Regions from separate parts of the Pseudarthrobacter sp. J1738 genome, predicted to be linked through region 1. Evidence: riboswitches for the same ligand, from Rfam matches in the RefSeq annotation. Region 1 holds a riboswitch; each other region holds the start of a gene.
The links. A riboswitch is a leader RNA that binds a small molecule or an ion and turns the genes downstream of it on or off. The one in region 1 is predicted to bind thiamine pyrophosphate.

Region 1 (10,431 bases):
ATTCCAGAGTTGTGGGCTGCGGAGCGGATTCGTTCCCGAGCCTCGTTGAGAGAAGCGTCGGGCAGGCCCAGGACCACGAATTGGGGAAGTGTTTGGCCGATGTCAGCTTCCACCTCAACGAGGTACCCATTCAGACCTACGAGCGCTACCGAGAAGGCGCGGCCCAAGGTCATCTAGCCCACCCCTTTGAGGTGTTCAATGATGGGGTCCGATTCACCGTCATCCATCACGGCGATGGCGTCCAAGCGTCTCAACGGCAGATGGAGCGCATTGGAATGCGCCCATTCCCGTGCCAAGCGGTGCAGCCGTGCCAGCTTGGCGGGTGTGACGGCTTCGAATGGATGGCCGTAATCCAAGTTGCGGCGGGTCTTGACCTCGGCAATAACCAGGGTGTCCCCGTCCACTGCCACAATGTCGATCTCGCCGGCCGGGCATCGCCAGTTTTGATCGATGACCCGAATTCCGTGTTGTTCTAGGTAGCTTGCTGCGATCTCTTCGCCGCGTTGCCCCAAAATGTCTTTTGCTCTCATGATGTACCTCCGCCATTAGCTTCGCGGGGAAGCCCAGACGGTGGGAGAGCCAAAGTGCGCTATGTGGGTAACTTGGCCAAATCAGTACTTGTGGAGGAGCAGTGTGTCGGACAACCAGCGGCTGCTTTTAGTTACTGGGTTTAGTTACCCAGATCGCCGTCCTTAGGAACTTGAAGCTCCTCGTTGCGCGGCAACTCTTCAACGTTGACGTCTTTAAAGGTGATAACGCGGACGTTTTTTACAAAACGTGCAGACCGGTAAACATCCCACACCCAAGCGTCTTGCAGCGTCAGGTCAAAATACACTTCGCCATCGGCGCTACGGGCTTGAAGATCAACGTGGTTTGCGAGGTAAAAACGCCGTTCGGTCTCCACTACGTAGCTAAAAAGCCCCACAACATCCCGGTATTCGCGGTAGAGCTGAAGCTCCATGTCGGTTTCGTAGTTTTCAAGATCTTCGGCGCTCATGAATCCATCTTGCCCCACTGGACCGGGCTGTGCATCTCAGAGCAAACGCCAAGTCTTCCGGTGGTAGTCAGTAGCACCGTGTTCGCGGATGGCATCCCGGTGTGCAGCCGTCCCATAGCCCTTGTTTCCTTCCCAACCATAAGCTGGCAATTCTCCATGCAATTGTGCCATTAGCCCGTCTCGCTCTACCTTGGCAAGGACGCTAGCCGCCGCCACACTCAGGCACGTCATGTCAGCTTTCACCAGTGTGTGAACGGGTGCCGTGACAGCGCCTAGTTCGGCCCAAAGATCAGCATCGTTCGGCGCGGGGTCAATGCTAAAGAGCGTTGTTTCTGGTGTGCTGAACCAATCGTGGCTGCCGTCGAGTAGGACGACGTCCGGCACCACTAGATCCCCGCTGAGTCTGCGCAGTGCACGCATTCCGGACAGTCGAAGTGCAGGAACAATGCCTAGTCGGTCTATTTCAGCAGCGCTTGCATGGCCCACCGCTGAACCCACAGCCCAGTCATTAATTTCGGCTACTAGCGATTCACGCCGGACCGCAGAAAGAAGTTTGCTGTCCCGGACCTCGGCCAGAAGCTCAGGCGGATTATGCAGATCAATAACCACAATTCCTACACTGACCGGTCCGGCCAACGCGCCTCGTCCCACCTCATCCACTGCAGCCAAGTAGCGGACGTTATCGGTTCGCAGCGAGAGTTCGTGGACCAATGTTGGCGCCACACCTCGAGCCATCTACTGGCCCGAGGAAGTCAAGGGGGCGGCTGCGCTCTGCGGTTTGGCAGCCGGTACGTCACGGAAAACTTCCGAGTAGTTGTCTAGGACCCGAATCCTGTTCAAAGGCCAAGCGATCACTGTTGCTTTACCTTCAACGTCGCTCAGGTCAACAAAACCGGCACCGTCGCCGTTTTGGTGCGCCCGGGAATCAGCCGAGTGGTTGCGGTTATCTCCCATCACCCATACCTTCCCGGCCGGAACAGTGATGTCAAAGGGTTGAACCGTGGGGACTTCGTTTTGGTTGACGTATTTCTCGTCAAGAGGCGCACCATTGATAGTCAGTTTTTGATCTGCGTTGCAGCAAATCACGTGATCGCCGGGTAACCCGATAACGCGCTTAACAAGGTGTTGCTGCGTATTGTCCGGCATCAAGCCAATAAAGGTCAGGCCGTCCTGAACCCACGTGAAGGGGCCTGTTGGTTTTTCGGCTGCTGCTGGCAGCCACCCTTTGGTGTCTTTAAAAACGACGACGTCACCGCGTTCAAGGGCGAAGGGCCGTGGCACCAGGAGGTTCACGAAGATCCGGTCCTGAACATCAAGGGTGTTCATCATGGATTCGGAGGGGATAAAAAATGCCCGAAACAAAAAGGTTTTGATCAAAAAGGACAGCAGGACCGCTATGACCACGATGGTGCCGATTTCCTTGAGCCACGCAAGCACGGGATGCAAAGGCTTTTTGACCTTAGCGGCAGGCTCCACGGTGGGTTCCTCTGCTGCAGGTTCCTCGATGTTCTGAGGCATTAGTGTCCGTCCTTTGTTGTTGCGTCCGCTGACTGTGTCCGGGGCAATGTAGTCAATCTATCAAGGGGCCAAATGATGGATATAGGCCGGCCAATGACCCTGGATTCTGGCACCATTCCACCACCGGGAGCTCCAAGAAGGCTGCGTGAGTCAGCTGATACGGACCGGTGGTCCCCCATCAGCCAGAGCCGGTTCGCTGGCACGATGACGTTGAATTTTTCTCTACTGGGCTGATCGCTGGGATAAAGGTATGGCTCGTCTAGCGGTACTGAGTTGACGGTGATTTTTCCTGCGTTGTTGCAGCAAATCACGTGGTCTCCCGGCAAGCCAATGACCCTTTTGACGTAGACAGTATCGCTGCCTGAAACACCCAGCCACTGGCCCAGCGAGGAGAAAGCGTCGCTAAGTTGTCCGCGTCCACTGTTCAACGGAGCAAAGGAGCCCCGCCCGTCGAAAACCACCACGTCTTGGCGTTGAATTCCTTGAGAAGCGAAATCCACGCGTGAGACCAACATGCGGTCTCCGCTATCGAGTAAGGGCTCCATGGAGGCCGAGGGGATGTAATAGACGTCCACCCAGAGTGTGCGGACCAGCGCGCTGATCAGAATGGCAAGAACAATTCCGAGAGCAAAAAAACGCCAGCCCAGTTGTCTGGGCTGGCGTTCTTTGCTGTTCATTCAACGTTCCTTGCTGTGCTGGAGCCGCAGGCGCCTCCAAGGCAATGGGCCGCATCCTGAACGGGCTACCCGGCCATTGGCCGGGTTTGCCTTACTTGCCGGTGCTGAAGTCGCGCTTTTCCTTGATCTTCGCAGCCTTACCGCGCAGTGCACGCATGTAGTAAAGCTTGGCGCGACGCACGTCACCCTTGGAGACGAGCTCGATCTTCTCGATGATCGGGGAGTGTACCGGGAAGGTACGCTCTACGCCGACACCGAAGGAAACCTTGCGGACGGTGAAGGTTTCACGAACGCCGTCGCCCTGGCGGCCAAGGACGAAGCCCTGGAATACCTGAACACGAGAGTTCTTACCTTCGATGATGTTCACGTGCACCTTGATGGTGTCACCCGCGCGGAACTCGGGAACATCATTACGCAGCGATGCTGCATCTACGCTATCGAGGATATGCATTAATCCACTCCTGGTGAACGCCACAGGTCATTCACTTTGGGTCACGGCAATGAAGCCTGCATATGTGCAAGAATTCATTACCGAAAATCATGTTTGCCAATCGTTTCACTGCTTGAAACGAATGGGGCATCTCACTGTTGGCCGCACTCCCCCCGTGGCAGGTGGGGGCCCAGTAGACACAAGGACTAATTCTGCCATATTGCGGGCAGACAGGCGAATCTTAGCGCTGCGGTCCAAACTCACCAGTGCGCAATTTACCGTCGACGACGGCGTACCCTAGTGCCCCTAAAGCCTCACGATCAGCTCGTGGCAAGTTTGCGGCGTCGAACGTTTCCATCAGGTCCGGGCGGCGCTCCGCCGTCCTGGAGTACTGCTGGTGACGGCGCCACTGAGCAACCTTGCCGTGATTGCCGCTCAAGAGAATGGCCGGAACCTCACGTTCACGCCACTGTGCCGGTTTGGTATATACGGGATACTCGAGCAATCCGTCCGAATGCGATTCCTCCACGAGGGACTCCGGATTACCTACAACTCCGGGCAAAAGCCGGCCGATAGCCTCAACCATAGCCAGTACAGCTACTTCACCGCCGTTAAGGACGTAGTCCCCCAAGCTCACTGGACGCACATCGTAGTGGTCTGCTGCCCATTCAATAACTCGTTCGTCAATGCCCTCGTAACGCCCGCAGGCAAACACAAGGTGCTCCTCCTCAGCGAGTTCGTAAGCCATGGCCTGGTTGAAACGTGCACCAGCTGGGGAGGGAACAATAAGGACCGGCTTCCCTGCAGCACTTTCGGGCTGGAGCACTGACTCGAGGGCAAGAGCCCAAGGCTCAGCCTTCATCACCATTCCGGCGCCGCCACCATAGGGGGTGTCGTCAACACTGCGGTGTTTGTCAGTGGTGAAGCTGCGCAGATCGTGGACGGCAAGTTCCAGCGTCCCCTCTTGGCGCGCTTTACCTAAAAGAGAGAGCTCAAGCGGTGCAAGATACTCGGGGAAAATGCTAAAGACGTCTATGCGCATTTATTCGCCTTCGCGGTTTAGTTCAAACAATCCATCCGGCGGAGTGAGCAGAACAAAACCATCCGCCACGTTGACCTCAGGCACAATCTGTTCAACAAACGGGACTAACACTTCCTCACCGGCAGGCGTTTCGATGGTCAGCAAGTCTTGGGCCGGCAGGGTAGTTAGCGCTTTGACAGTGCCGACTTTCTCATTGCCAACACGGGCCTCGAGTCCTACGAGTTCGTGCTCATACCAAGCGTCAGAATCGTCGCCATCTTCGGCGAGCTCCTCGGTTTCGATGAACAATTTGGCACCGCGGAGAGTCTCGGCTTGGTTGCGGTCAACGATCTCGTCGAAGGCCAGCAACAGGATGTCCTTATTCCAGCGGGCACTAAAAACGGTGAGGGGGCCCAAGTTGCTGGGCTCCACAATGAACTCGGTCTCGGGGACAAACCGGTCCCCGGGGGCGTCGGTGAGTACTTGGACGGTGACTTCCCCACGAATTCCGTGGGGCTTTCCGATTCGAGCTACCTGTAGCTTCATTGTTTCCTCTACGTCAAAAAATTGTTGGCCGTACTAAATGCTTTGCGGCTCTAAAGCAGTCCGGCCCCTCCACCATATTCGGTGGAGGGGCCGGACTGAAGCCAGTTCAAAACTGTGCGTAGCGTCTAGCTAGCGACGACGGTCAGTATCAACCACGTCTACACGGACTTGCTCGCCATTAGCCAGGGCATTAACCACCGTGCGCAATGCGCGTGCGGTGCGTCCTTGACGGCCAATAACACGGCCAAGATCCTCTTGGTCAACGCGCACCTCAAGGGTTTCCCCGCGGCGGTTGTTTTTGGCGGAAACTTTGACATCCTCGGGAGAGTCAACGATTCCGCGCACCAAGTGCTCGAGCGCTTCTGCCAGCAATTTACTCAGCCTCGGTGGTCTCTGCCTCGGCGGCGGGAGCCTCTTCAGCTTCTTCAGCCTTCTTTGCCTTCGGGGTGATGGCTTCCGGAATGATGACGGAACCCTTCTCCGGAGCAACGAATGCTTCCTTGGCAGCCTTGGTCTTCAAGGTGCCTTCCTGGCCGGGCAAGCCCTTGAACTTCTGCCAGTCACCGGTGATCTTGAGGATCGCAGCAACCTGCTCGGTGGGCTGTGCGCCCACAGAAAGCCAGTACTGTGCACGCTCGGAGCTAACCTCGATGAACGAGGGCTCTTCGGTGGGGTGGTACTTACCGATTTCTTCAATGGCACGGCCGTCGCGCTTGGCGCGGGAGTCCATTACAACAATGCGGTAGTACGGTGCGCGCATCTTACCGAAGCGCTTAAGGCGAATCTTTACGGCCACTTTTGTGGTCACTCCTGTTTCTGAAACGGGGTGAATCCGCGGTTCTGCACCCGTGGGGCGGGCCATACTTGCGGTTTCGGAAGGACAAGACATCACGCAGAGAGAGGGGCCGCGCGCATCGAGTACCTGTCCATTATGCCAGAGCCTCGACTATTTTGCGAAAGGTCCCCTAGCCGGCGCGTTTTGGGTGGGACGGAAGGTTCTAAACAGCAAAAACGTACAGCTGGGTGCGGCTGGCTTCGTCTACTTCTGCAGCAAGCTTGGCCAGAGCACGCACATGGCCGGCGGCAGCGGCGGCGTCGAACGGCATGTCCTCTTGCCCAGCCCACGTGGTGGACACTTCTTCGAGGACGTCGCCTTCGCCTTCACTCTCATAGCTCAAGAGTTCAGCCAGGACGCGCACCATTGGCGCGGGGACGGCGAGCAAGGAGTCAGAGTCCACGTCAACCATGGAGAGTTCAAAGTCTGCTCCCCCAGCGTGTACTGCCGCGCCGGCTACGTCTCCGAGTTGTTCGATCTCATAGTCGGAGATGTTGGGGATGCGGACAGCCCCGGCGTAGGAGGCAACGAGCGCCGCGCCATTACTGGCAGCTTCGAGGGCTTTTGCATGTTTGAGTGCTGCGTCGTGAGTGGCTACAAATACTTCAGTGAAGCTGGTGATTTCCGGCACGATGACCTCGCTGTAGTGCTGCTCAATGGGACTAGGCATCCGCTTTCACGGTGCCAGCTTCAGCCTAGCCCAGCGTGCCTCCAGATTTAGCGCACCGCAACGCGGATTTGGTTCTTCCACGGGTCTTCGAAGCGAAGTTCGGCACCGGTGTGGTGTGAGGCGTAGCCAGCAACCTTGAGCCGGTCTGCGAGCGCACCAAGGTCATCGCTGGCTGGAACTTCAATGAGAACTTCGCCCAGGCCCAGGGTGTCCTTGCGGGGACCGGCACCTCGGCTGTTCCAGACGTTCATGGCCATGTGGTGGTGGTATCCGCCGGCGGATACGAAGAGTGCTTGGCCGTGCCAGCCTGCGGTTCGTTCAAAGCCGAGGGTTTTGACGTAGAAGTCTTCGGCTGTGGCAACGTCTCCCACTTGGAGGTGGACGTGGCCCACACCTGCGTCTGCTTGCCGTTGGTTCTCGAGGGATGCTTCGCTGAGGTGATCGTTGAGGTACTGCTGCGGCGGCAGGGCGACATTGTCCATCACCACGTTCGCTCCGTCCCATTTCCAGGACTCGCGGGGCTTGTCGAAGTAGAGCTCAATTCCGTTGCCTTCAGGGTCAGTGAAGTAGAAGGCTTCGCTGACCAGGTGATCGGCGCTGCCTACAAAAGCTTGCGGCTCAAAGTTGGCTGCGGTGGCTACGGTTGCGGCGAGCGAGGGCTGGTCTTTGAACAGGATTGCCGTGTGGAACAAGCCGGCTTCGCCGCGGGAGGGCAGTTGGAGTCCAGCTGCCGGGGCGAGGTGAACTACCGGGGTGGCGCCGCGGCCCAGGTACAGTCCGCCGTCTTGTTCGGCCACAACGTCTAGGCCCAATGCTGTCTGGTAGTACTTGGACATCATTTTGAGGTCGCCGACTTTGAGCATCACCGTGCCCATATTCAGCTCGGCGGGCAAAAGGTCTTGGGTGTTTGCACCAGTGGACACGGTATCTCCTGACGTGGATCGCAACGGCTCTCGTTGTGGGTTCACTCTATTAAATTACTTGAAGCTTCAATTTATTCCAAGTGGGTGGCGATTCCTTGTGGTAGCTTCGTCTACGACCACACGGGTGCCCATGCATGGGCTGAGATCAGGCTGACGCAGCTTGCGACCGTTGAACCTGTCCGGGTAATGCCGGCGAAGGAAGTGAGCAACACCTTGAGCACCACAAATTCACAGCACAGCTCTACCCAAAACGAGTCACCAACGCCCGTAATGAGCCTCGCGTCCCACTCTTTGGCATATATTTCCGACGCCGAAAGTGGCATCCGTGTCCCCGTCACCGAAGTGGCTTTGGACCCGTCCCCCAACGGCGCGGCCAACCCGCCGCTTCAGCTGTACCGAACAGCCGGGCCAGGAAGTGACCCGGTACTGGGCTTGGAACCGTTCCGGGCTCCGTGGATCTCCGAGCGCCAAGACACCGAGGCCTACACCGGGCGGGGCAGGAACCTGCTCGACGACGGCAAGTCGGCTCTGCGGCGCGGCGCCGCCTCCGCAGAGTGGAAGGGAACCCGGCCCGTGCCGCGTCGGGCAGTTGCCGGGCGCACCGTCACACAAATGCACTATGCGCGCCAGGGACTTGTAACCCCGGAGATGAAGTTTGTGGCGCTGCGGGAAAACTGCGAAGTGGAATTGGTCCGCAGCGAAGTAGCAGCTGGCCGAGCCATCATTCCTAACAACATCAACCATCCCGAGTCCGAGCCGATGATCATTGGCAAAGCGTTTTTGGTCAAGATCAACGCCAACATTGGCAACTCTGCGGTGACCAGTTCCATTGCCGAAGAGGTGGACAAACTTCAGTGGGCCACCCGCTGGGGTGCTGACACGGTGATGGATTTGTCCACCGGCGATGACATTCACACCACGCGCGAGTGGCTCATCCGCAACTCCCCCGTTCCCATTGGCACCGTGCCGATCTATCAGGCCCTGGAAAAAGTCAACGGCGAGGCAAACAAGCTCACGTGGGAAATTTTCCGGGACACGGTGATTGAGCAGTGCGAGCAAGGTGTGGACTACATGACCATTCACGCCGGTGTGCTGCTTCGCTACGTACCGCTGACCGCAAACCGCGTCACCGGGATCGTTTCGCGCGGCGGCTCGATTATGGCCGGTTGGTGCCTGGCACATCACCAAGAGAACTTTTTGTACACCCACTTTGACGAGTTGTGTGAGATCTTCGCCCAGTACGACGTGGCCTTTTCGCTCGGCGATGGTTTACGGCCAGGCGCGACGGCGGATGCCAACGATGCAGCACAGTTCGCCGAGCTGGACACTCTCGCAGAATTGACCCAACGCGCCTGGGAGTTCGACGTCCAGGTTATGGTGGAAGGGCCTGGCCACGTGCCGTTCCACTTGGTGCGGGAGAACGTGGAACGCCAGCAAGAGCTGTGCAAGGGTGCCCCGTTCTACACACTCGGCCCCCTTGTGACGGACATTGCGCCAGGTTATGACCACATCACCTCGGCCATCGGCGCCACCGAGATTGCCCGGTACGGTACCGCGATGCTCTGCTATGTCACCCCCAAGGAACACCTGGGTCTGCCTAATAAGGACGACGTTAAGACGGGTGTGATTACGTACAAGATTGCAGCTCACGCAGCGGACTTGGCTAAGGGCCACCCCGGCGCGAATGAACGTGACGACGCCCTGTCTAAGGCGCGCTTCGAATTCAGGTGGCGCGATCAGTTTGCCCTGTCGCTGGACCCCGAAACTGCAGAGTCTTTCCACGACGAGACGCTGCCAGCCGAACCGGCCAAGACCGCGCACTTCTGCTCCATGTGTGGGCCTAAGTTTTGCTCCATGCGAATCAGCCAAGACATCCGGGACACCTACGGTTCGGCCGATTCCCAGGCAGCGATTGCTCAAGCGCAGGAAGGCATGCGAGAGAAGAGCGCCGAATTTATGGCTTCCGGTGCCAAGGTCTACTTGCCGGAGCTGGAACTGCCGGCTCAAAACTAGAACGGATGGCCGCCGCTGTAACCGATTAGGGCGGAGCTCGGCGCCAAATGGCGCCGAGTCTGAGCCCTAGCGAGGAGACTGTTTCCGCAGGAAGGACTTCAGTAGCCCGGCGGCTTCTACGCTGTCCTGCGGGCGGTGAGCACCCGGCGTCGTACGGTGAACGGCGCCGGTGCCCACCAAATACTGGGCCACTTCCTCAAATACTGGTTCCCAACCGCCGGTGATCACCAGAGTGGGGACGCCGGGGACAATGTGAACCGGCGCCTCCCAGGGGCGGAGCTCATCCTTGGAATGGGCCGAAAGGTATGCGGCAGTGGCTGGCAGTTCGGCGGTGAGCGAGAGGCATGCCGGTTCAAAAAGCGCCAGGGATGAAACAAGTTCCGGGTGCTCGAGGGCCACGTACATGGCGTCGGCAGCACCCTCGGCGTGGGCCACGAGATGGCCGCCGTCTTCAAGGGCGCTCGCTACCGCGGCCTTGCGCTGCTCCCAGGAATAATCACTCGGGGCAGCTTTGAGGAACAATGCATCAAAATCAAGGGACAGGCCATGCTGGCGGGGCCAAGCTTGCGCGCCGGAAGGCCCAGTACCAGGGACGAAAACTACGCGCGACTTTTGCATTACTCCACCCTAGAACACTGCTCTGACATTGGGCCGAAGGCACAGAAATGGCCCCGTCCATCAAGTGAACGGGGCCATCTAGATGCTGGAAAACCCAGTGACTATTTGCCGAGGAACTTATCGAATCCCTTGGGCAGATTCAGTGCCGAGGGGTCAAAGTCGGCGCCGGGCTGGCCGAATGAT
Region 2 (10,431 bases), on a different contig from region 1:
GATTGAGCGACGGCGTGGTGCGGCTTTCCGTGGGACTCGAAGACCCTGAGGACCTCATCGCCGACTTCGATCGGGCGCTCGCTGCCTAAGGTTCCTTTGTGACGGCCACCTAGCGCGACTTTGGTGTACATTGACTCCACTGTTGAGTGGGGGAAATGATGCGATTCAGGTCCAAAGTTGCGCTGGGATGGTCTGTTGCTGCGATCACTGCCGTGGCGCTTTCTGCGTGCACTTACGACGACGGCTCCACGGCAGCGCCGGGCCCTTCACCGAGCGGTTCTGCGGCTTCGACCAACCCTACGGTAAGCGCCACCCAAACCACTAGCGAGCCAAATACGCCCGCGAGCGACATCTCACTATCGGCCTCGCCCAGTGACAAGTCCCTCGGGTTTTTGGGGCCCACTGAGGGCAGAATGCTGACTGCCGTTCCAGAACGAACCGGCGGCTACGATTCCGGCCCGCTGGAAACAAAGAGCCCTGCCATCCTGATCCGGGCTCTGCGCCAGGGTCCAGGAGATCTGAAAGTGACCCTCAACTCTGAACTGCACGTTGTACTGCCTTGCCGAACAAATGAACCGTACGGCCTATCCTCTGCTTTGGACACTCCTGCTGGCCCGGAATTCTCGGTTCATGTAGAGGCTCCGTCAACCGTCCGCTGGGTCCTAGACGTCTCCGAGCAGCCCGTTTCAGGATCCCCAGCGCCCCCTAAGTAGGGGCCGCGCTATCTAATAACTCCTTGCATTGTTGCGCCTTTAGGAGAATACTTAGCATTGCTACTTAGCCCTGCTAAGTATTAGCGAAACTGCGGAGAACCGATGCCAAGCAATCAAGAACACAGCGCAAAATCAGAGCAGAAAAGCCCCGCCGACACGCTGGCCATTGAGCTCCGGACCGCAGTGATGCGAACCTCCCGGCGGCTTCGCATCGAAGGCACCGGTGACGCTATTACACCCGGCCAGTACACCGTGTTGGCCCATCTTCAAGGCGCCCCACACACCTTGAGTGGACTCGCCGAACTGGAACACGTTCAGGCGCCATCCATGACCCGAATAGTCAACGCTCTCACGGACCAGCAATTTGTGGAGCGGACACCGCACCCCGAGGATCGGCGCCAAATCCTGGTATCCATCACACCAGCCGGTGAAGCTGTGCTTAATGAGGCTCGAAACCAGCGGACGGCATGGCTTGCTCAACGCGTCGCCGGGCTCAGCGAAGAGGACCAGGCAACCCTCAGCCGCGCTGCACACATCATGCAGGAAATGAGCGCCAAATGAAGTCAATGTTCCGCGCTCTTGAAAACCGCAATTACCGCCTCTGGGCTAGCGGTGCACTGGTGTCCAACATCGGCACTTGGATGCAGAGAATCGCACAAGACTGGCTGGTGCTGACGATCCTGACCGACCACTCAGGAACCGCCGTCGGTATTACTTCCGGGCTCCAATTCCTACCCATGCTGCTACTGGGCCCCTACGGCGGGGTCCTTGCTGACCGGTACCGTAAACGCATCATCCTGCTGTGGACACAGACGGCCATGGGCCTCACCGGACTCCTTGTGGGCCTACTGGTTATGACCGGCTCTGCACAGCTCTGGCAGGTCTACCTGGCCGCACTAATCCTAGGCGTGGCAAGCGCAGTGGACGGGCCAGCGCGGCAGGCGTTTGTCTCTGAACTTGTGGAGTCCAAGAATCTAGCCAACGCTGTAGCGCTGAACTCTGCCTCATTCAATACCGCTCGGCTCACTGGCCCAGCCATCGCCGGCGTGCTGATCGCATGGATCGGCACAGGCCCGGTTTTCCTACTCAACGCGGCCAGCTTCGCAGCCGTCATCGTGTCATTGTTGCGCATCCGAATCGCTGACCTCTCACCAGCACCTGCCGTGGTTAGAGGCAAACACCAAGTGCTGGATGGCCTGAGCTACGTGCGTGAACGCCCCGACCTTGTGCTGATTCTGGTGATGGTGGGGATCCTTGGAGCGTTCGGCATGAACTTCCCCGTCACCAACGCCTTGATGTCCACCGAAGAATTTGGCATGGGCCCCGGCGAGTTCGGACTCCTGGGCTCCATTATGGCCGTGGGCACCCTGGCTGGCGCACTTCTCGCGGCCCGCAGATCCGGCCCACGTCTGAGGTTTCTGCTCGGCGGCGCCCTGGCCTTGGGATTCTTCACGCTGATCGCAAGCATCTCCCCCAACTTCTGGGTTTATGCGGTCATCCTGATTCCAGTAGGCCTAGCATCAATCACGTTCCTGAACAGCTGCAACACCAGCATCCAGCTCTCAGCGGACCCACAATTCCGGGGCCGCGTCCTGGCACTGTACTTGGCCGTCCTGCAGGGAGGAACCGCCATCGGCGCCCCACTCATGGGTTGGATCGGCACCGAATTCGGCCCGCGCTGGGCCATCGGAGTTGGCGGCTTAGCGGTTCTTGTGGCTGGAATCGGCGCGCTCATCGCCGTCAACAGGCATAGCGGCCTGACCTGGCGGCAGCAGTTCTACGCCGTCTCATCTAGAAAAAGTCCGAGCTTTTGAAGCCAGTTTCGAAGTCGCTTTAGATCCCGGGAAGGACTCGCTTGAGCCTTGGACTTGGCTCGTTCTCGCGCGAGCGTGACTCACCTAGCGGCCCAGCGCCGTCGTGCGTTACACCCACCGCCTTGGCCACCACGCCGGCGAACCCGCCGCTGGTCTCAAACGCTTCACGTTGCACGCGCGCACCGTTGCCACGGGCAAAAATGTCAGCCACGGCCGCGGCAGCCACGTCCCATTCGCCCTGCTCTCGAAGCACCTCGCGTACATGCTCCAGCAAGGAGTCGACGACGGCGCGGGCCGGCTGAGGCGTGAAGGTTTCCGGATGCAGCAGCTCGCCGTCGATTCCGGCACGACTCGCTTGCCACGACGCCATCTCCAGCAACACCACCGGCGTGCCTGCGGGCGCATTTCCGGCCACAGCCGAGCGCGCAGAAGTCTCAACCAAAGCGCGAACCAGCACCGCCAACAAAGCAGCGTCCTCGGCACGGAGACAAATATCTGCCACGCGCACCTCCACGGTCGGCTGGTCCTTAGACACCCGCGCGTCGAAATAAATCATGCCCTGATCCAAGGCGACACCGGTGCCAACCATCCGATCCACCAGGCTGCGGTAATTCTCTAGCGACCCAAAAACCTCGGTGGGCCCCGCCATTGGCCAGCGGTTCCAAGCCTGGCTCCGATAGCTCGCGTAACCGGATTCCTTGCCATTCCAGTATGGAGAGTTGGCGCTCAGAGCGACCAACACGGGCAACCATTCGCGCATTCGGTCCAGAATGGCCACACCTTCTTCATCCGATTCCACGGAGGTGTGAACATGGAAACCACAGGTGAGTTGATCGGCGGCCATCAGCCCAAACCTGCGGTTGATTTCAGCGGTCCGCTGCATCGGTGTGGTGTGCGGCTCCGTAGCAACAGGGGACGTTGCCAAGGCTGCGATGCGGGCACCATGGGCGTGCGCTGCGGCATCAGCCATGGCACGGCTCGCCCGGATCTGGCGCAATAACTCGGCGTAATCGGAGCACGGCTCGGTTTGAGTTTCAATCTGCTCAAGCTTGAACTCGGCCGTGAGCCCCTCGCCCTCGGGAGCAGTATCCTCGGCAAGAAGCCGGTCCGCGATGGCCAATGGCACACCCGTTACCGGATCCACAATCAGCAGTTCTTCCTCAACACCAAAAGTACGCATGGGGCCATTCTGCCCTGTTCGGCAGCAGAATCGCTTTAACGCAGTACGCGGTCCGGCGCATGAAAGATCCGCCGGGCCGCATACGAACAATCGACGTCAGTCCTGGAAGTACTCGATCCCGGCGCCGATGCTGTTCAAACGCTCGGCCAGGTCCTCGTAGCCGCGCTCAATCACGTAGATGTTGCGCAGCTCGGAGGTTCCACGAGCTGCCAGCATCGCCAACAAAATGCATGCAGCGGGCCGCAACGCCGGCGGGCAACCAACCTCAGCGGCGCGCCACTTGGTAGGCCCGTTGACGTAAATCCGGTGCGGATCCAGCAACTGAACGTTAGCGCCCAGCTTGTTCAGCTCGGTCAAGTAGATGGCACGGTTCTCGTAGACCCAGTCATGAATCATGGTCTGACCTGTGGCATTGCCGGCAATCACGGCAAAGAACGGCAGGTTGTCGATGTTCAAACCAGGGAACGGCATCGGGTGGATCTTGTCCACCGCGGCACGCAACTCAGACGGCTTGGTGGTGACATCCACCAAACGGGTGCGGCCGTTACGTGCCACGTACTCCCCGGAAATCTCCAATTCCTGGCCCATGTGTTCGAGCATGTTCAGCTCGATCTCCATAAACTCGATGGGCACCCGGCGGATAGTCACCTCAGAATTGGTGACAATCGCAGCGGTGATCAGGCTCATCGCCTCGATGGGATCCTCGGAGGGGAAATATTCGATGTCAGCGTTGATGGCCGGGCGGCCGGTGATACGCAGCGTGGTGGTACCGACACCCTCTATCTTGACGCCAAGCATCTCCAAGTAGAAGCAGAGGTCCTGCACCATGTAGTTAGGGCTGGCATTGCGGATAACTGTGGTGCCCTGACGGTGCGCGGCAGCCATAATGGCATTCTCGGTGACAGTGTCGCCACGCTCGGTCAGCACAAAGTTGCGATCATGCGAATCGGCCGGCGGCGCCTGAACCGAGTAGAAACCGGACTTCGCCTCCACCTCAAGGCCAAACTGACGCAAGGCCTGCATGTGAGGTTCCACTGTCCGGGTACCTAGATCGCAACCACCGGCATACGGCAGCTGGTATTCGGCCCGCTCATCCAAAAGAGGGCCCAAAAGCATAATAACGCTGCGCGTGCGGCGAGCGGCAGCCACGTCCATGGAATCCAAGTCCAAGGTGGCGGGGCGGCGAATCTGCAAGTCGTTGGCGTTCAGCCACATGCACTCCACACCAATACTGGTCAGCACTTCAACAATTCGGTTGACCTCTTCAATACGGGCCAAGCGGCGCAGGATGGTGGTTCCGCGGTTGATCAAGCTAGCGCACAGCAGTGCCACACCCGCGTTTTTGGAGGTATTGACGTCTACGGCACCGGAGAGAGTACGTCCACCCTCAACGCGCAAGTGGGTCATTTGCTGACGGCCCACCTTGACTATGCTGCGGCCAAAAATGTCCTCGAGGCGCTGGATCATTTTCAGGCTGAGGTTTTGCCGCCCGGTTTCCATTCGCGCCACGGCACTTTGGCTAGTCCCCAGCTCTGAAGCCAACTGGCCTTGGGTCCAACCTTTTTCTCCACGAGCATCGCGAAGTAGTGCACCAACGTGTTCAACAGTCTGCTGAGTCATAGCTTAAGAAATATCATCCATGAGTTATTTAAGTCGAATCGACGCGCCGAAGGGCTCCTTTAGTGAGCCCTAAGTCACCTCATGCGATATTTGGCATAACCCAGTGCGGCTTACTGCTGGGTAAATACAAAGTTCCACGTGCCACACACAACGGCCGCGCTCACCGCTGCTAGCGCAATCAACAAGCCACCGCCCAGCACCCAAACGTCCATCCCACTGTACGCCGCAGGCCGTGCCCACGAGCGTTCGCCGGCACCAAAACCGCGCGCCTCCATGGTCACCGCTAGCCGTGACGCCCGCCGGATCGCCTGCACCAGCAACCCAAAACTCTGCCCCAGCTTCGCCTTGATCCGCACCAAGGGATTCCCGGTGGCCCCTACGCCCCGGGCGCGCCGCGCCATCCCAATGGTCTGCCATTCCTGGACCATGATCCCCACGAGCCGCAGCGCAGCCAATGTCCCCAGCACAAAACGGTGTGGCAACTTGGCCTGCTGAGCCAGCGAATCCGCCAAGTCTGTGGGATCCGTGCAAGCCATCAACAGCACGGCTGGCAACGCAACAGCCAAACCGCGCAACATAAACGCCAGCCCCAAGGTCAGTGAGCCTTCGCTCATGGACCAGATGCCGACGTCGAACAGCATTCTCCCGTGTTCCGGCGCCAGCAGCGCCGTAGACCAACCGCCCAGGATCGCCGCCAAGAGTAGTGGCCAGCCTCGCTGGAACAATTGCCGAGCACTCAGCCCGGCCAGCGGCAGTATCAGCAATTCAGCTGCGAGAGCCACGGAGGCTGACAGCCAGTCAATGGACAGCACCAGCGCCAAGGTAATGATTACGACGGCGGCGAATTTGGCCAGCGGATTGGCCCGGCTCAGCAGCGCCCCACCGGGGGTTTGGGTGTCGTTATGCGGCAAAGGTACCGTGGCGCTCATGCCTGCGCTTCCCTTTCCGAGTGCGCTTCCGAGTGCGCTTCCGGACTCAGTTTCAACTGAGCCCCACCCAAAACGTGAGTGAATTCGGCGTCGTGCGTGACTGCGACAACGGCGGTCCCGGCGTCCAGGAGCTCGGTGAGCAAGGACGCAAGTTCGGCCCATGTATTGGCGTCCTGCCCGAAGGTTGGCTCATCCAAGACCAAAACATCGGGGTGCGCGGCCAGCACTGTGGCAACGGAGAGTCGCCGTTTTTCACCGCCGGAAAGGGTATACGGGTTGGCGTCGGCAAGTTTTTCCAACCGCAAGCGGGCCATAAGCTCTTCAACGCGCTCGTCACCGCGGCCCAATTGCGCAGGCCCAAAGTGCAGTTCGTCGATCACTTTTCCTGTCACAAATTGATGCTCGGGTTCCTGAAATACCGTGCCAATCCGCTCGATCAGTTCCTTGGGCTTCCATCGGTAGGGGTCAGTTCCCGCGCCGCGAGCCAGTGGCTCGCCAGCATTGACCTGGCCAGAGACGGGAGCCAGCAGCCCGGCCAAGGTCAGGGCAAAAGTGGATTTTCCGGCACCGTTTGGCCCGGTAACACTCAGGGCTTCGCCATGCTTCAGGACAGTATTAACACCATTAAGAACCGGGACGGCTGGGATTCGTCTAAATCCGCGGCGTGTGGCTTTTTTGCGGGACACAGCGAGGTCCATTGCGCTCAGTAGCGGCTTGTTTCCAAGATCTTCGGCCATAACCGTGGCGTTGCGTCCCCGAACTTCGGGCACCCAGCCCGGCACCCACACCCCGGCCGCTTTGAGCAGGTCCTCATTGTGGGTCAGCACCGCGCCCGGATGTCCGTCCGAAAGCACACCGTCCGGGCCCAGCACCACGATCCTGTCCACGAGGTCTTTCCATACGGAGACCCGGTGCTCAACCACCAGTAGTGTGGCACCAGTTTTCTCCACACAGCGTTCCACGGCATCGCGGACTTCCAGCACACCGGCCGGGTCCAGATTTGCGGTGGGCTCGTCCAACAAAATGATCCCAGGGCGCATCGCCAATACCCCCGCCAACGCGAGGCGCTGTTTCTGACCACCGGACAGTTCCGCCGTGGAGTGCCACAAAGGCAAGTGAGAAAGTCCGACGTCGGCCAGCGCCTCGCGCACCCGTGGCCAGATTTCCTCGCGGGGCACGGCCAGGTTCTCCGCACCGAACGCCACATCGTCACCAATGCGGCTCAACACCACTTGGCTTTCCGGGTCTTGCTGAACTAACCCTGCCCGGCCGCGGGCCGCCCGCGGATCCAAGCCGTCCAGCAGCAAGGTGCCCTGTTGCTCGGATTCCTCAGTGTCGCTTACCGCCCTAGGTGCGGTAGCGGCGTGAGGCGCGGCCCCGGCGTCGTTATCTCCCAAAACGCCGGCGAGGGCATGTAAAACCGTGGACTTTCCGGCACCGGACGGGCCCAAAAGTAGTACCCGTTCGCCGGGCCGAATATCCAAATCTAGCCCGCGGACGGCCGGGGTGGAGCGGCCAGCATGCCGCCACCCCCAGCCCTGCGCCCGGACGCTTGCCGGCCGGAAAGCCGCAGCTGATGAGGCCATCAGGAGAACGCCGGCTCCTTGTCAGCACGGCGCGAGGCAAAGGAGCTCAATACGCCGGTGGTGGCCAAGCCGCGCGTGGCGATCCACGACAACGCACCGGCGATGATGGCTCCGGAGATGGTGGTGAAGACGATGTAGACGAGCTTGTCCGCACCGGAATAGGCAATGTTCCAACCCCACGGGAGGAAGCAGTCATTGAGGCCACAGAACAAACCAGCGCCTGCACCGGCCAGCAGGGAAGCGGTGAGATTAAAGTTGCGGTACTTCAGCGCAGCGAACACTAACTCGGCGCCCAAACCCTGCAGAATGCCGGAGATCAGCACCGTAACCCCATACTGGGAACCCATCAGCAACTCGCCCATGGATGCTACAGCCTCACAAAAGAGTGCGGCACCGGGCTTGCGGATGATCAGCATGCCCAATACTGCCGGAATCATCCAGCCACCGGCATAGAGTCCGGACAGCGGCGGGTACGCCACGGTTGCGGGGGAAATAAGATTGGCGCCTTGGGACCAAGCCCAGAAAATAACGCCACCGGCTACGGCAATCAGTGCCGCAACCACAATGTCTACTACGCGCCAGCTTTTACGTTGCTGAGCGGCTACTTGCGTTGTCATGTCTTCCTCCTGAGGAAACAGGAGGGGAAAGCGCCCCGGCGTCTTGCGGCCCCGGCACACTTCGAGAACTCGACTCCCTATCGCCGGTACTAACCGGATCAGGTTCGAGGGTCTGCGGTCATCCGCACTCTCAGCACCCACACAGCTGACCCGTTAAGGTCCGACGGCGGCGCTCCCCTGTCGTATAAATCTGCCCTGATGGGCGTGGTCAACTTTACACCCGTAGGGGCGCGCGGACGCAGGTGGAGGCCTGAAACTTTCTAAAATCCTTACACTCCGGGCAATTTTGCACTGCGTGCACTTAAGGCTCTAAGCTGAGCGAGTGACACTCACCGCTCCAGAACTGCACTCCCGGCGCGAACAAAACAAACTCGCCACTCGGCAGGCCATCATTCAGGCTGCGCTGTTACTGCTACGCAACCATGGCCTCGGCCAGTTCACCGCAGACCAGCTCGCCGAAGAAGCCGGCATTTCACGCCGCACGTTCTTCAACTACTTCCCCAGCCCCGAAGCCGCCCTCGCCGCGACCACCGAGGGTTTCCTCGACGTCGCAATTGCGAGTTTTTATGACCGACCTGCGGATGAATCGCTCTTGGACTCAGCCATCGCGGCCGTGTCCGCACTGGCAGATCCGGGCCATCTTGGCCCCATGGCCGAGGTGTGTTCGTTGACCATAGGGCAAGCTCAAATGTCCCGTTTTCAGCTCGAAGCCTGGGACAACGCCACCGCCCGGCTCACCGAAGCCACCTTGCAACGATTAGGCCCGGACACTGATCAGCTCTACGTACGCGCCATGGTTGGCGCGGTGATCGCGTGCGGAAAAGCCGCCATGGAAATCTGGCTGGAACGCCACGGCGGCAAAGACAACACCCCCGAATCACTCGCTGAACTACGCCAACTTCTCGTGGAATCCATCTCGCTGTTGCGCGACGGTTTTGCCCACTAACTTTCCGCCTCAACCCACGTCCTAGAACGGTCTTCCCATGGCTCTTTTGCTTTACCGGCTCGGAAAATTCTCCTACCAGCACCGCCGGTGGGTGGTCACCTTTTGGCTGGCCCTCCTGGTCGCCGTCGGTGGTTCCGCCGTCGCTTTCCACGGCACCACATCCAACAACTTCAAGATCCCGGGAACCGAAACGCAGCGGGTCCTCGATGAGTTGAAACAAGAGCTGCCCAAGTCCGCTGGCGGCAGCGCCCCCGTGGTGTTTGAAGGCAGCAATGGTGCGGCAATTACTGATGCGCAAAAAACTGCCATCTCCGCAGCGCTCAAGGACCTCTCCAGCGTTGACGTGGTGGAAAGCTCGGTAGACCCCTTCACCACCCAAGCTCAGCTGGATGGCGCCCTCGCCACCTTGGAAGCCAACCAGAAGAAGATCGACGACGGCAAGGCCCAGCTAGCCGCCGGTCAGAAACAACTCGATGCCGCCAAAGCGCAGATAGATGCAGGCAAGGCCCAAGCCGCCCAGGCTCAAGCAGCTGGTGTCCAAATCCCCGCAGCTCAGGCCGCTGCAGCCGCCGCACAGTTAGAGGCCGCTGAAAAGCAATACAACGACGGCGTGGCTCAAGCTAAAGCCAGCGCCCAGGAACTTACCGATGCACAGAGCAAACTGGACCTCGGCAAGCGTCAGCAAAAGTCTTCCGAAGGTATGCGCTTTGTCTCCGAAAACGGCAACGCCGCGGTGGCACAAATCCAGTTCAACACCTCCATCAACGCCCTAACCCCGGCTCAGCGCGAGCAAGTTCAGGACGTGGTGAATAAGGCCAAGTCCTCCGGCGTGGAGATCTATTTCAGCAAGGAAATTGTTGAAGACGTTTCTGAGCTCTTTGGTACGGCCGAAATCGTAGGCCTGGCCGTGGCTGCATTGGTGCTGCTGCTGATGCTCGGCACCCTGGTTGCTGCGGGGCTGCCGCTCCTGATGGCCATCATCGGTGTGGGTGTGGGTGTGGGCGGAACGTTCGCACTGACCGGCGT
Region 3 (10,431 bases), on a different contig from region 1:
GCGGAATCAGTCGCTTCCCCAAGGAGTCCTGAGCTACAAATGAATAACCTGTTGAATTCTGATGGCTGGGAGGCCTTGTTGTGGAAGTAAAGATTGGTATCCAAAACGTTGGACGTGAAATTTCGCTCGAGTCTTCACAGGACGCCGATGCCGTAGCCAAGATTGTCTCCGAGGCAATCGCTAACGGAACGGATTTGCGTCTGACGGATGAGAAGGGCCGCCAAATCATCGTTCCTGGCAAGGTTTTGGGTTACGTAGAGATTGGTGCTGAAGAAGTCCGTCGTGTGGGATTTGGCACCGTCTAGACCCCTTTTGTAGCTGTTTGAGGCCAAGGAAAGGGACGCTCGCGTGCTTTCACTGATTATTGCCGTTCTTGCAGTCATTGCCGCCGGAGCCATCGTGTGGGGCACAGACAAGCACCACACCTCTTACGGTGCAGCTTTGCCTGCTGGGTTGGGCGTAGCTGTGGCATGCGTGTGCTGGATGGTGGTGATCGCGTTGGGCTTTGGCTATCAACCTGGCCTGACGTGGATCCCTTGGGTGCTGCCGATTGTTCTTGGTACAGCAGCTGCCGTCGCTGTGGTTGTTCCCTTGCGTAAACAGCGCGAAGCCAGTGACCGCGAGCGCCTCACAGCTATTCTCCGCGCCTAGCTTTAGGCCGCTCTCTACAAAAATTCAGCCCGGCCCTGCATGGGTGAGGACGCTAGGGCGTGCTCACGCTTAGGGATTCGCCCTGCGAGCCGGGCAAGACGCCCTGCTGCCACCGCGTGGCGAAAGGCCTCGCCCATCATCACGGGGTCCTGAGCCCGGGTCACTGCAGTTGCCAACAGCACTGCGTCGCAGCCTAGCTCCATGGCAAGGGCCGCGTCCGAGGCCGTGCCGATTCCGGCGTCGAGCACTACCGGGACGTTGGCGCGGGCAACGATCAGTTCGATGTTGTGCGGGTTGAGGATGCCCAAGCCTGTCCCAATCGGAGCACCGAGTGGCATGACGGCGGCAGCGCCTAAGTTTTCCAGACGCAACGCCAGAACCGGATCGTCGTTGGTGTAAGCGAACACTTGGAACCCACTTGCCACGAGTTGTTCGGTCGCTTGAACTAGCTCCACGGCATCCGGGAGCAGGGTTTGCTCGTCGGCTATAACCTCAAGCTTCACCCAGTTGGTCTCTAGGGCTTCTCGTGCCAGTTCAGCTGTCAAAACAGCGTCGCGAGCGGTGTAGCAACCAGCCGTGTTGGGCAGAACGCGGATCCCGTGGCTTTGCAGCAGTTCGAAGAGCGAGCCTGCCGTGGCAGGTGAATAGCGGCGCATGGCCACGGTGGTGAGTTCAGTCCCGGAAGCCACCAGCGCCGCCCCCAAACCGTCCAGGCTTGGCGCACCTCCAGTGCCCATAATAAGCCGCGAATTCAGTGCCACGCCGTCGATGTGAAGTTGGTCCTTGGACATTTCAGCCTCCCTGTACTGCTGTAACGAGTTCGACGTCGTCTTCCGAACAAAGCGTTGTTCCGCGCCATTGGCTTCGTGGCACCACCGCTGCGTTGCGGGCAACAGCAATACCCAGCCTGCGGCCGTCAACGGCTTGTCCTTGTTCATTGATCGTTCTGCCCGTGACGGCTTGGACAAGGTCTGCAACGGTGGCTCCAGCGCTAAGGCTGTGTGGCTCCCCGTTGAGTGAAATATTGAGCGTGGTCACGAATGCTCCCGGTCCTTGCTGTGAGTTGTGGGTAGGGAAAATCTGTCCGGTCTAAAAGGCGCCCACCGTACGTCCGCTATTCTGTCCATAAGTTGGCGGCAAATCTGGGCTGCAACAGGCGCAAGGAGAACGCCGTGGCGGAAGAACCCGGTGGCCACAATCAACCCCGGAATGTCCTGGCTTTTGGGATTGAGCTGGCTCCTTGGATCCGAACTTGAGTGGCCAGAGCTTGAGTTGTCAGAGCTTGAGTTGTCAGAGCTTGAGTTGTCACAGTGCAGTGTGGATGCGGCAACTCGCCCCAGGAGCGGGGCGTTGTCTGGAGTACCTGGACGTGGCCTTGAAGTGGACTCGAAAAGTTCGAGCTCAGCCACGGCCGGAACCAACGATTGGGCGTCGCGGAGCAGTTGGTAAACGCCTCCGGCAGAAACACCGGAGCTATTGTCCTCACGGGAGGTGGCACCAATAACTACCGTCCCGTCCTCTCGAGGCACAATGTAAACGGGAACACCATGGACGCTTCCGCGCACAGTGGCGGTCAGCAGCGGACGCAATTTTGAAGGCACCCGGAGGCGAAGAATATCCCCGTACACTTTCCGCAGGGGCAGCCGAAGACCGGGTGGAAGCCCTTGCAACTCTTCTGCGTAAGTTCCATTAGCAACTACCACTTCTTGTGACCTGACCGTGCGGCCATCTCCAAGGTCCACTCCCGCGACCCTGGCATCACTCCACACCAAGCCGAGCGCGCGCTCGCTCAGGTGAATGCCGCCGTCGTTAATAAAGGTCTCTAAAAGTGCTGCGTGAATTCGCCGTGGATCCACTTGGTGGTCTTGGGGAATGGTGTAAGCGGCCGACAGCCCTGGGGCCAATAGCGGCTCCGCACTGCGGGCCCGTGACACCGTTAGTGGTTGTACGTTGAGTCCTTGACGAAGTTGTTCCGCGTACAGGTCCGCTAGGGCCCGACGATCGGCCGCGTCCACACCCAATAGCAGTGTTTCTGTGTTCTGGTAACCGGCGTTCGGAGCAAACGGACGTGCAAACTCTGGCCACAATCGGGCCGATTCGAGAGTGAGTTCAAGGAGTTGCTGCTCTTGATAATGGAGCTCACTCACTGGTGCCAGCATCCCTGCTGCAGCGTGGGTGGCGCCGGTTCCGGGTGCTGGATCAATCAGCACCACCGAACGGCCAGACGTGAGGGCTTGGTATGCGATAGCCATCCCCACAATGCCCGCGCCAATGACGGCAACGTCAGCCTCTACGGCCATCTTCATTCCTTCCCTACGCCGGCACTATCCGGATCAGGTATAACGGTCGGCACTAAAGCCCTCTCAGCCGTGAACAACACCGTGTTCAAGCTCCCGCAGTACTCGCCCAGTCTAAAGGAACTACGCTGGTTCTTATGAGCCAACACGTCCACCATGCTGCCCGCCTCTACCTGTGCACCGATGCGCGCACCGAACGCGGAGATTTTGCCGACTTTGTTGACGCCGCATTTTCCGGTGGCGTTGACATCATCCAGCTGCGGGACAAGAACATTGATGTGGCCACGGAGCTGGAAGCACTCAAAGTTCTTGAGGCAGCCGCTACACGGCACGGACGGTTGTGGGCCGTCAACGATCGCGCCGACGTGGCGAGCCTTGCACAAGCTCCGGTGTTCCACATTGGGCAGGATGATCTCCCCTTCGACTTTGCTCGAAAAGTGCTGGGCAAAAAAACGGTGATAGGTATGTCCACTCACTCCCCAGCCCAAGTGGACGCCGCCATTGCTGCAGCCCCGGGCCGTAAAGGTTTGGACTACTTCTGTGTAGGCCCACTGTGGGCGACTCCCACCAAACCCGGCCGGGCCGCCGTCGGGCTGGAATTGGTGGAATATGCGGCTCAAGCAGCAGCCAAAATCGATGGCCCCATTCAGATCCCTTGGTTCGCAATCGGCGGGATTGACCTGAGCAACATCGGCCAAGTGGTGGAAGCTGGGGCCCAGCGTGTGGTGGTGGTTCGCGCCATTACCGAGGCTAGCGATCCTGCTGAAGCGGCCCTCAAGTTGCTTGAAGCGTTACCCAGCCAAGACGACGTGGCCAACAGCTAGATTTCTTGCTCAGACGGGCCAAGAATCGGTGGAGCGGACGGAGCTGCGGCAATCGTGACGAAGAATTTGACGCTATTTCCGCCACTAAGGTGGCTTTTCCCGCTAGCCTGAATTTCGTGTCTCATCAACGGATAGCCCCACGCGCCCTTGACCCGCAGAGCCAATTGGCAGGTGCACTGAGTGCCCTAAAAACTGAGCTCAAACTGCCCTTGGAATATCCTCCAGTGGCCGTCCAAGACGCAGAAGCTGCTGTGGCTAAGCATCAGCTTCCAAGCCTTGACCTCACGGCCTTTGAATTTGTGACGATAGATCCACCCAGCTCAACTGACCTTGACCAAGCCATGTATTTGGAACGGGCCGGCGACGGCTACAAAGTTCTCTACGCGATTGCTGACGTGCCGTCTTTTGTGAACCCAGGCGGCGAACTGGATGCTGAGACTCGCCGTCGTGGTCAGACTTTTTACGCTCCGGACGGCCGCATCCCTCTGCACCCAGAGATTATTTCCGAAGACGCTGGCAGCCTGCTGCCAGATCAGCTTCGAGCTGCCTATGTGTGGGAATTCGAACTCGACGCCAATGCCGAGCTGACCTCCGCCGTCGTCCGCCGTGCTCAAGTCCGCAGCCGAGCCAAACTTAACTATCAAGGTGTTCAAGAGCAGATCGACAACGGCACCGCCTCAGAGAGTCTTCAGCTGCTCAAAGAGATCGGCCTCAAACGCATTGAACTAGAACGCAAGCGCGGCGGTGCGAGCCTGAACATCCCCGAGCAGGAGATCGAACAAGTCCCCGGTGGTTCCGGCATAACCTACCGGATTGTGGCAGCCCCGCAACTACCCGTTGAGGATTGGAACGCACAAATTTCATTGCTCACCGGAATGGCGGCCGCTGACATTATGCTCAAGGGGAAGGTGGGCATTCTGCGGACCATGCCTGCTCCCGATGAAAAATCTCTGAAAGCATTTACCTTGCAGACTGCTGCATTGGGTCAAAAATGGGACTCCTCGATCTCCTATGGTGAATATCTGCGCACCCTTGATCCAAGCAACCCCAAGCACTTGGCCATTTTGCATTCGGCCGGCGTTTTGTTCCGCGGAGCCGGCTACACCCCCTTTGACGGGGACGTTCCGCAAGAAACGGTTCAGGCAGCCATTGGGGCTCCGTACGCGCACACCACTGCACCGTTGCGCCGCCTCGTTGACCGTTGGAGTCTTGTTATTTGTGAGGCTTTGAGTAACGGCCAAGAAGTCCCTGCCTGGGCAAGGGAGTCTTTGGCGCAATTGCCTGAGATTATGACGGCTTCAGACCAGTTGGCGTCCAAACTTGAACGTGTCTCCATAGACACCATTGAGGCTGCGATTTTGAGTCCTCTGGTGGGCCGGGAATTTGAAGCAGTGGTCATTTCGGGGTCCCGAGACGGCAACGGCAAGCCGGATCACGTTCCCTACGGAATAGTTCAAATTGCCGAACCTGCTGTCGCTGCTCGCTGCGAAGGCGAAATGGAAGCTGGCACCGTAGTGAGGGTCAAACTGGTCTCGGTAGACATCGTCAAACGCGAGATTGTGCTCCAACGCGTGGGCTAAGCACTCAGCGTTGCCAGCGCCACAAGGTAGCCCACCTTGTGGCGCGATCCCGTGATTCGGCTGCTCTACGGCTAGACTGAAAAAGTAGTTATGGATGCCCGGTCGTTGATTGAACCACCAAACTTCGCTGGCCGCAGCTGATGCGGTCCCTGAAATCAACAATCCCGCCCCTACGCGGACTGATAATGAACCGCCGGTCCCAGTGCCGGCGCCTAGAAAAACCGCGATCGGCTCCACTGGAATTGTCTGCGCGTTTACCGTGTGCTCCGAAGGTCCGGAACAACGTTCTACCTCTACGTCGAGCACAACGCGCGGCCCAAATGAATAAGGAAACTCCCTGTGAGTGAATTGCACACCCATGAAATCCTCAGCGATGCCTCCGGTACGGAAGTCCTTGAGCCTGAAGAGACCATCGTTACCACCGCGGTAGCTAAAGAAATTGAAGAGAAGTCTTTCGCCGACTACGACGTCCGCGCAGACATCGTTGAGTCGCTGGCTGATGCCGGAATTACTCATCCTTTCCCCATCCAGTCCATGACCTTGCCCGTAGCCCTTGCTGGCCACGACATCATTGGTCAGGCCAAAACCGGAACGGGTAAAACGCTCGGCTTTGGTATCCCCGCTCTTCAGCGTGTGGTTGGCCAGGATGACCCCGGCTATGACCGTTTGCCAGCACCGGGTGCGCCTCAAGCACTCGTTATTGTTCCCACGCGTGAACTTGCCGTTCAGGTGGCTAACGATCTTCAGACTGCCTCACGCAAGCGCAACGCGCGGATAGCTACCATTTACGGTGGGCGCGCCTACGAGCCTCAGATTGAAGCTCTTCAAAAGGGCGTTGAGCTTGTAGTGGGTACCCCGGGTCGACTCATTGACCTTTACAAGCAAAAGCATTTGGTCCTCAAAAACGTCAAGATCGTGATCCTCGATGAGGCTGACGAAATGCTTGACCTTGGTTTCTTGCCGGACGTGGAAACATTGATCGCTGGTACTCCTGCGGTCCGCCAGACCTTGTTGTTCTCTGCCACCATGCCTGGCCCGGTCATTGCTATGGCCCGGCGCTACATGACCCAGCCCACGCACATTCGTGCAGCTGACCCGGATGACGAAGGCCTGACCAAGCGCGACATCCGTCAGCTGATCTACCGTGCCCACGCCATGGACAAGATTGAGGTTGTGGCACGTATTCTGCAGGCACGTGGCCGCGGACGCAGCATCATCTTCACCAAAACCAAGCGCACCGCCGCCAAAGTTTCTGAAGAGCTGGTTGATCGCGGTTTCGCCGCTGCAGCCATCCACGGTGACCTTGGACAGGGTGCACGCGAGCAGGCTTTGCGAGCTTTCCGCAACAACAAGGTGGACGTTTTGGTTGCCACTGACGTTGCTGCCCGCGGTATTGATGTGGACGATGTCACTCACGTGATCAACTACCAGTGCGTAGAAGACGAGAAAATCTACTTGCACCGTGTTGGCCGCACCGGCCGCGCAGGCAACAAGGGCACCGCGGTGACCTTTGTTGACTGGGATGACATGCCTCGCTGGGGTCTGATCAACAAGGCCCTAGGCCTGAGCGTCCCCGAGCCAATCGAGACCTACTCCTCTTCACCCCACCTCTATGAGGACTTGGACATTCCGGCCGGCACCAAGGGCCGTTTGCCCCGCAATCAGCGCGTACTTGAAGGCGTTGGCGGCGAAGTTCTTGAAGACTTGGGCGAGACCGGCAAAAAGAATGCTGGAGGTTCGCGTCCGGATTCTCGCGGCCCCCGGCAGAATTCCCGCGGTGGCGCTTCACAGGGTTCACGCAGCGGTTCTCACGACCGTAACCGCGACGGCGGCCGTGATTCCGGACGCCAGTCCGAGGCCGCCACTCGGGATGCCGCAAGCACCTCACGGCCCGCACGTGATGAGAACCGCACGGAGGCCGCAGCATCAGCGTCGTCCGAGCCGCGCGTTCGCCGTAACCGTAGCCGTACTCGTCGCCGTAACGGCGAGGTAGTCAACGCCCCGGAGCAGGGTGGCAACAACGCCCCCTCCACTAACGAAGGCTAAGACGCCTCGATGCACAACTCTGTCTGGGCGCCGGACGGCAGCAATTTGGTGGTTCACGCTGATAATGCGGAATTTTTGCCAACACTGCCGGACGGCGCCTTTACTCTGATTTATGTTGATCCGCCGTTCAACACCGGGCGGGTTCAAAGCCGCCAGCTGACCACGATGGTACGCAGCGAAGCCGCCGATGGTGACCGCGTGGGTTTCCAAGGCCGGTCTTATGCCACGGTCAAGGGCGCCTTGCACCGTTACGACGACGCGTTCAGCGACTATTGGGCCTTTTTGGAGCCTCGGCTTATGGAAGCTTGGCGCCTTCTTGCCGACGATGGCACCTTGTACTTGCACCTTGATTACCGTGAGGTGCACTACGCCAAAGTGATGTTGGATTCGATCTTTGGGCGCGAATCGTTCCTCAACGAGATCATCTGGGCCTACGACTACGGCGCACGAGCGAAGAACCGTTGGCCCACCAAGCACGACAACATCTTGGTGTACGTCAAAAACCCGTCCCGTTATCACTTTGATGCAGCAGCTGTGGACCGGGAACCCTATATGGCTCCCGGGCTGGTCACCGAGGCCAAACGAAAGCTCGGCAAACTGCCGACCGACGTCTGGTGGCACACCATCGTCTCCCCCACCGGTAAAGAGAAAACTGGTTACCCCACGCAGAAGCCCGAGGGCCTCATTCGGCGCATCGTGACAGCGTCAAGCCGTGAAGGCGACTGGTGCTTAGACTTTTTTGCCGGTTCAGGGACGCTCGGTGCTGTCGCTTCAAAATCGGGGCGCCGTTTTGTGTGTGTTGACCAAAACCCGCCAGCCATCGAAGTAATGGCCAAGCGCCTGGGTGCGGTAGCCGAGGTAGTAGGTTTCCCTAGCTCCAAGAACGCATAAAAGCGTGGACCGAGTCGGCGATCATTTGCACAGCGATCGCCGAGAGCAAAAGACCAGCAATACGGGTGACGAGTTCCACGCCGTTCTCACCCAATACCCGCTGAACCAGCCCAGCAAAGCGCATGGCCAAATACAGGGCCGCGAGGGTTACAGCAATGCCCAAGCCTACTGCCAGGTACTGCGGGAACGTCGAGGACCGCTGCACGTTGACCATCACTGCCACAATCGCGCCCGGACCTGCCATCAACGGAGTACCCAACGGCACAAAGGCAACGTTTTTGTACTTGGTAGCTGTCTCTTCGCCACCCGTAGAGCCAGTGAGCAATTGCAGTGCGATCAGCACCAGCAGCAACCCACCAGCGCCTTGAAGCGCAGCGAGGGAAATGTGCATGTAGTTCAGAATGGATTGGCCAAAGATGGCAAAAGCCACAATCACACCGGTGGCCACCAAAAGCGCTTGTAACGCTGAGAGGTTCCGGTCTCGGGGCGACATTTGAGCCGTCAGAGACATAAAAATGGGCACGGTGCCGGGCGGGTCCATGATCACAAATAGCGTCACGAGTACCGAGGCAAAAAGTTGCAGGTCAATCCAGTTCACTAGCCAAGTTTAGTGGCCCAGTTTAGGCAAAAGGACTGAAACGGCATGTGAAATTGCCAATCCAGCTCCAGCTGTTCAGGACCTTAGGGACGTACGACGGCGGCGCCTCGCCCTTGGGCTTCAATCTCCCCCAAGGCTTCCTCGCTGGTCAGGTTCTCGCCGAGGCGGTTAACCTTTCCGCTGCCGTGATAATCGCTGGACCCGGTGATCAACAGTGAGTGCTTGACAGCGAGCTGGCGCAAGAACTCCCGGCCGTCCTCAGGATTATCTCGGTGGTCAATCTCTACCCCGGCCAGTCCGGCGTCGATCATCTCTAGAAAGACTGACTCTTCCACTACCCGGCCGCGGGCTGCGGCAACAGGGTGAGCGAAGACGGGCACGCCACCGGCCGCACGGACCAATTCAACGGCGCGGGCAGGATGCGGCGCATAGTGATGCGCGTAGTACTTTGAGTGCGGCGTGAGAATGGAGGCGAAAGCTTCACTCCGGTCAGCCACTATCCCGGCGGCTACAAGCGCGTCGGCAATGTGCGGCCTTCCTACGGTGGCACCGGGGGAAACGTGAGCTGTAACGTCATCCCAGCTCAGCGGGTAGTCCTCCGCCAGCAAGTTGACCATGGTCTCGGCCCGGCTGAGCCGCGCGTCGCGAGCCTTGGTGATCTCCTCGAGCAAACCAGGATCCGCCGGATCGTGCAGGTAGCTGAGAAGATGGACGCTGATCCCATTGTCCGTGCGGCAAGAAACCTCCATTCCGGGAACAAAGCTCAGCCCTAAAGCCGTTGCTGCAGCCGCCGCTTCTGCCCAGCCAGCCGTGGTGTCGTGGTCCGTGAGCGCCACGACGTCAAGGGCTGCAGCGTGCGCAGATTTCATCACCTCGGCAGGAGATTCGGTGCCGTCGGAGATGCGTGAATGGGTGTGCAGATCGATCCTCACGCTCTCAGCCTAGACGAGCTGGGGCCATTGAGCCCCTCGCGCTTGGCCGCCCGCGCGCCCGGTGAGAACATGGGATGGTGACTAACGCTGAAAACACCCCCGAAGTAAGCTCTCAAGCTCTCGAAGACCGCGTGAATAATCGTTCACAGCGACCCAATTCTGTTGCTTTTAAGGCCTTTATGGCTAGCAACTGGGCCCCCGCCTCTTCGGAGTTGCCGGGCCTCGACGAGGTCGCAGACCACGCCGCCGGACGCCGTCGTGCCATTTCTGAACTGTTCAAGGGCGAACGTTTGGTGATTCCGGCCGGCCCGTTGAAAGTCCGTTCCAATGACTGCGATTACCGTTTCCGCCCGCACTCCGCTTTTGCCCATCTGACCGGTTTGGGCTTGGACCATGAGCCGGATGCTGTGCTGATTCTGGAACCTACCGATGAAGGAAAGGGCGATGACGGCGGTCACCACCACGCGACGCTCTACTTCCGTCCTTTGGCCGGCCGGGACACCGAACAGTTCTACGCCGACGCCCGATCAGGCGAGTTCTGGATTGGCCCGCGCCCAACCTTGGCGGAGTTCAAGGCTCGTTTGGGCCTTGCCACGGCTCATCTGGATGAGC

Region 2: another riboswitch for thiamine pyrophosphate. It lies ahead of ACQR35_RS00375 (ECF transporter S component); the one in region 1 lies ahead of thiC (phosphomethylpyrimidine synthase ThiC).
Region 3: another riboswitch for thiamine pyrophosphate. It lies ahead of thiO (glycine oxidase ThiO); the one in region 1 lies ahead of thiC (phosphomethylpyrimidine synthase ThiC).

Annotation. Positions count from the first base shown of each region.
Region 1 is NZ_JBNPEO010000002.1:265,965-276,395, forward strand. Features, by position in the region: gene ACQR35_RS04875 (YifB family Mg chelatase-like AAA ATPase) at 1-173, opposite strand, end outside; gene ACQR35_RS04880 (YraN family protein) at 174-530, opposite strand; gene ACQR35_RS04885 (DUF2469 domain-containing protein) at 671-997, opposite strand; gene ACQR35_RS04890 (ribonuclease HII) at 1,034-1,720, opposite strand; gene lepB (signal peptidase I) at 1,733-2,515, opposite strand; gene lepB (signal peptidase I) at 2,515-3,192, opposite strand; gene rplS (50S ribosomal protein L19) at 3,284-3,643, opposite strand; gene trmD (tRNA (guanosine(37)-N1)-methyltransferase TrmD) at 3,864-4,664, opposite strand; gene rimM (ribosome maturation factor RimM) at 4,665-5,189, opposite strand; gene ACQR35_RS04920 (RNA-binding protein) at 5,319-5,561, opposite strand; gene rpsP (30S ribosomal protein S16) at 5,563-5,985, opposite strand; gene ACQR35_RS04930 (hypothetical protein) at 6,188-6,694, opposite strand; gene ACQR35_RS04935 (VOC family protein) at 6,742-7,569, opposite strand; TPP riboswitch at 7,728-7,835, shown strand; gene thiC (phosphomethylpyrimidine synthase ThiC) at 7,888-9,630, shown strand; gene ACQR35_RS04945 (alpha/beta fold hydrolase) at 9,697-10,248, opposite strand; gene ffh (signal recognition particle protein) at 10,350-10,431, opposite strand, start outside.
Region 2 is NZ_JBNPEO010000001.1:75,758-86,188, reverse strand. Features, by position in the region: gene ACQR35_RS00415 (O-succinylhomoserine sulfhydrylase) at 1-89, shown strand, start outside; gene ACQR35_RS00410 (hypothetical protein) at 156-713, shown strand; gene ACQR35_RS00405 (MarR family winged helix-turn-helix transcriptional regulator) at 816-1,274, shown strand; gene ACQR35_RS00400 (MFS transporter) at 1,271-2,527, shown strand; gene ACQR35_RS00395 (glutamate--cysteine ligase) at 2,547-3,707, opposite strand; gene ACQR35_RS00390 (UDP-N-acetylglucosamine 1-carboxyvinyltransferase) at 3,804-5,327, opposite strand; gene ACQR35_RS00385 (energy-coupling factor transporter transmembrane component T family protein) at 5,438-6,256, opposite strand; gene ACQR35_RS00380 (ABC transporter ATP-binding protein) at 6,253-7,842, opposite strand; gene ACQR35_RS00375 (ECF transporter S component) at 7,842-8,459, opposite strand; TPP riboswitch at 8,517-8,648, opposite strand; gene ACQR35_RS00370 (TetR family transcriptional regulator) at 8,782-9,405, shown strand; gene ACQR35_RS00365 (MMPL family transporter) at 9,443-10,431, shown strand, end outside.
Region 3 is NZ_JBNPEO010000001.1:611,500-621,930, reverse strand. Features, by position in the region: gene ACQR35_RS03025 (TetR/AcrR family transcriptional regulator) at 1-32, shown strand, start outside; gene ACQR35_RS03020 (DUF3107 domain-containing protein) at 81-305, shown strand; gene ACQR35_RS03015 (hypothetical protein) at 349-651, shown strand; gene ACQR35_RS03010 (thiazole synthase) at 666-1,442, opposite strand; gene thiS (sulfur carrier protein ThiS) at 1,444-1,689, opposite strand; gene thiO (glycine oxidase ThiO) at 1,686-2,957, opposite strand; TPP riboswitch at 2,945-3,058, opposite strand; gene thiE (thiamine phosphate synthase) at 3,086-3,772, shown strand; gene ACQR35_RS02990 (RNB domain-containing ribonuclease) at 3,889-5,352, shown strand; gene ACQR35_RS02985 (DEAD/DEAH box helicase) at 5,692-7,398, shown strand; gene ACQR35_RS02980 (DNA-methyltransferase) at 7,408-8,289, shown strand; gene ACQR35_RS02975 (MarC family protein) at 8,270-8,878, opposite strand; gene ACQR35_RS02970 (PHP domain-containing protein) at 8,971-9,819, opposite strand; gene ACQR35_RS02965 (aminopeptidase P family protein) at 9,897-10,431, shown strand, end outside.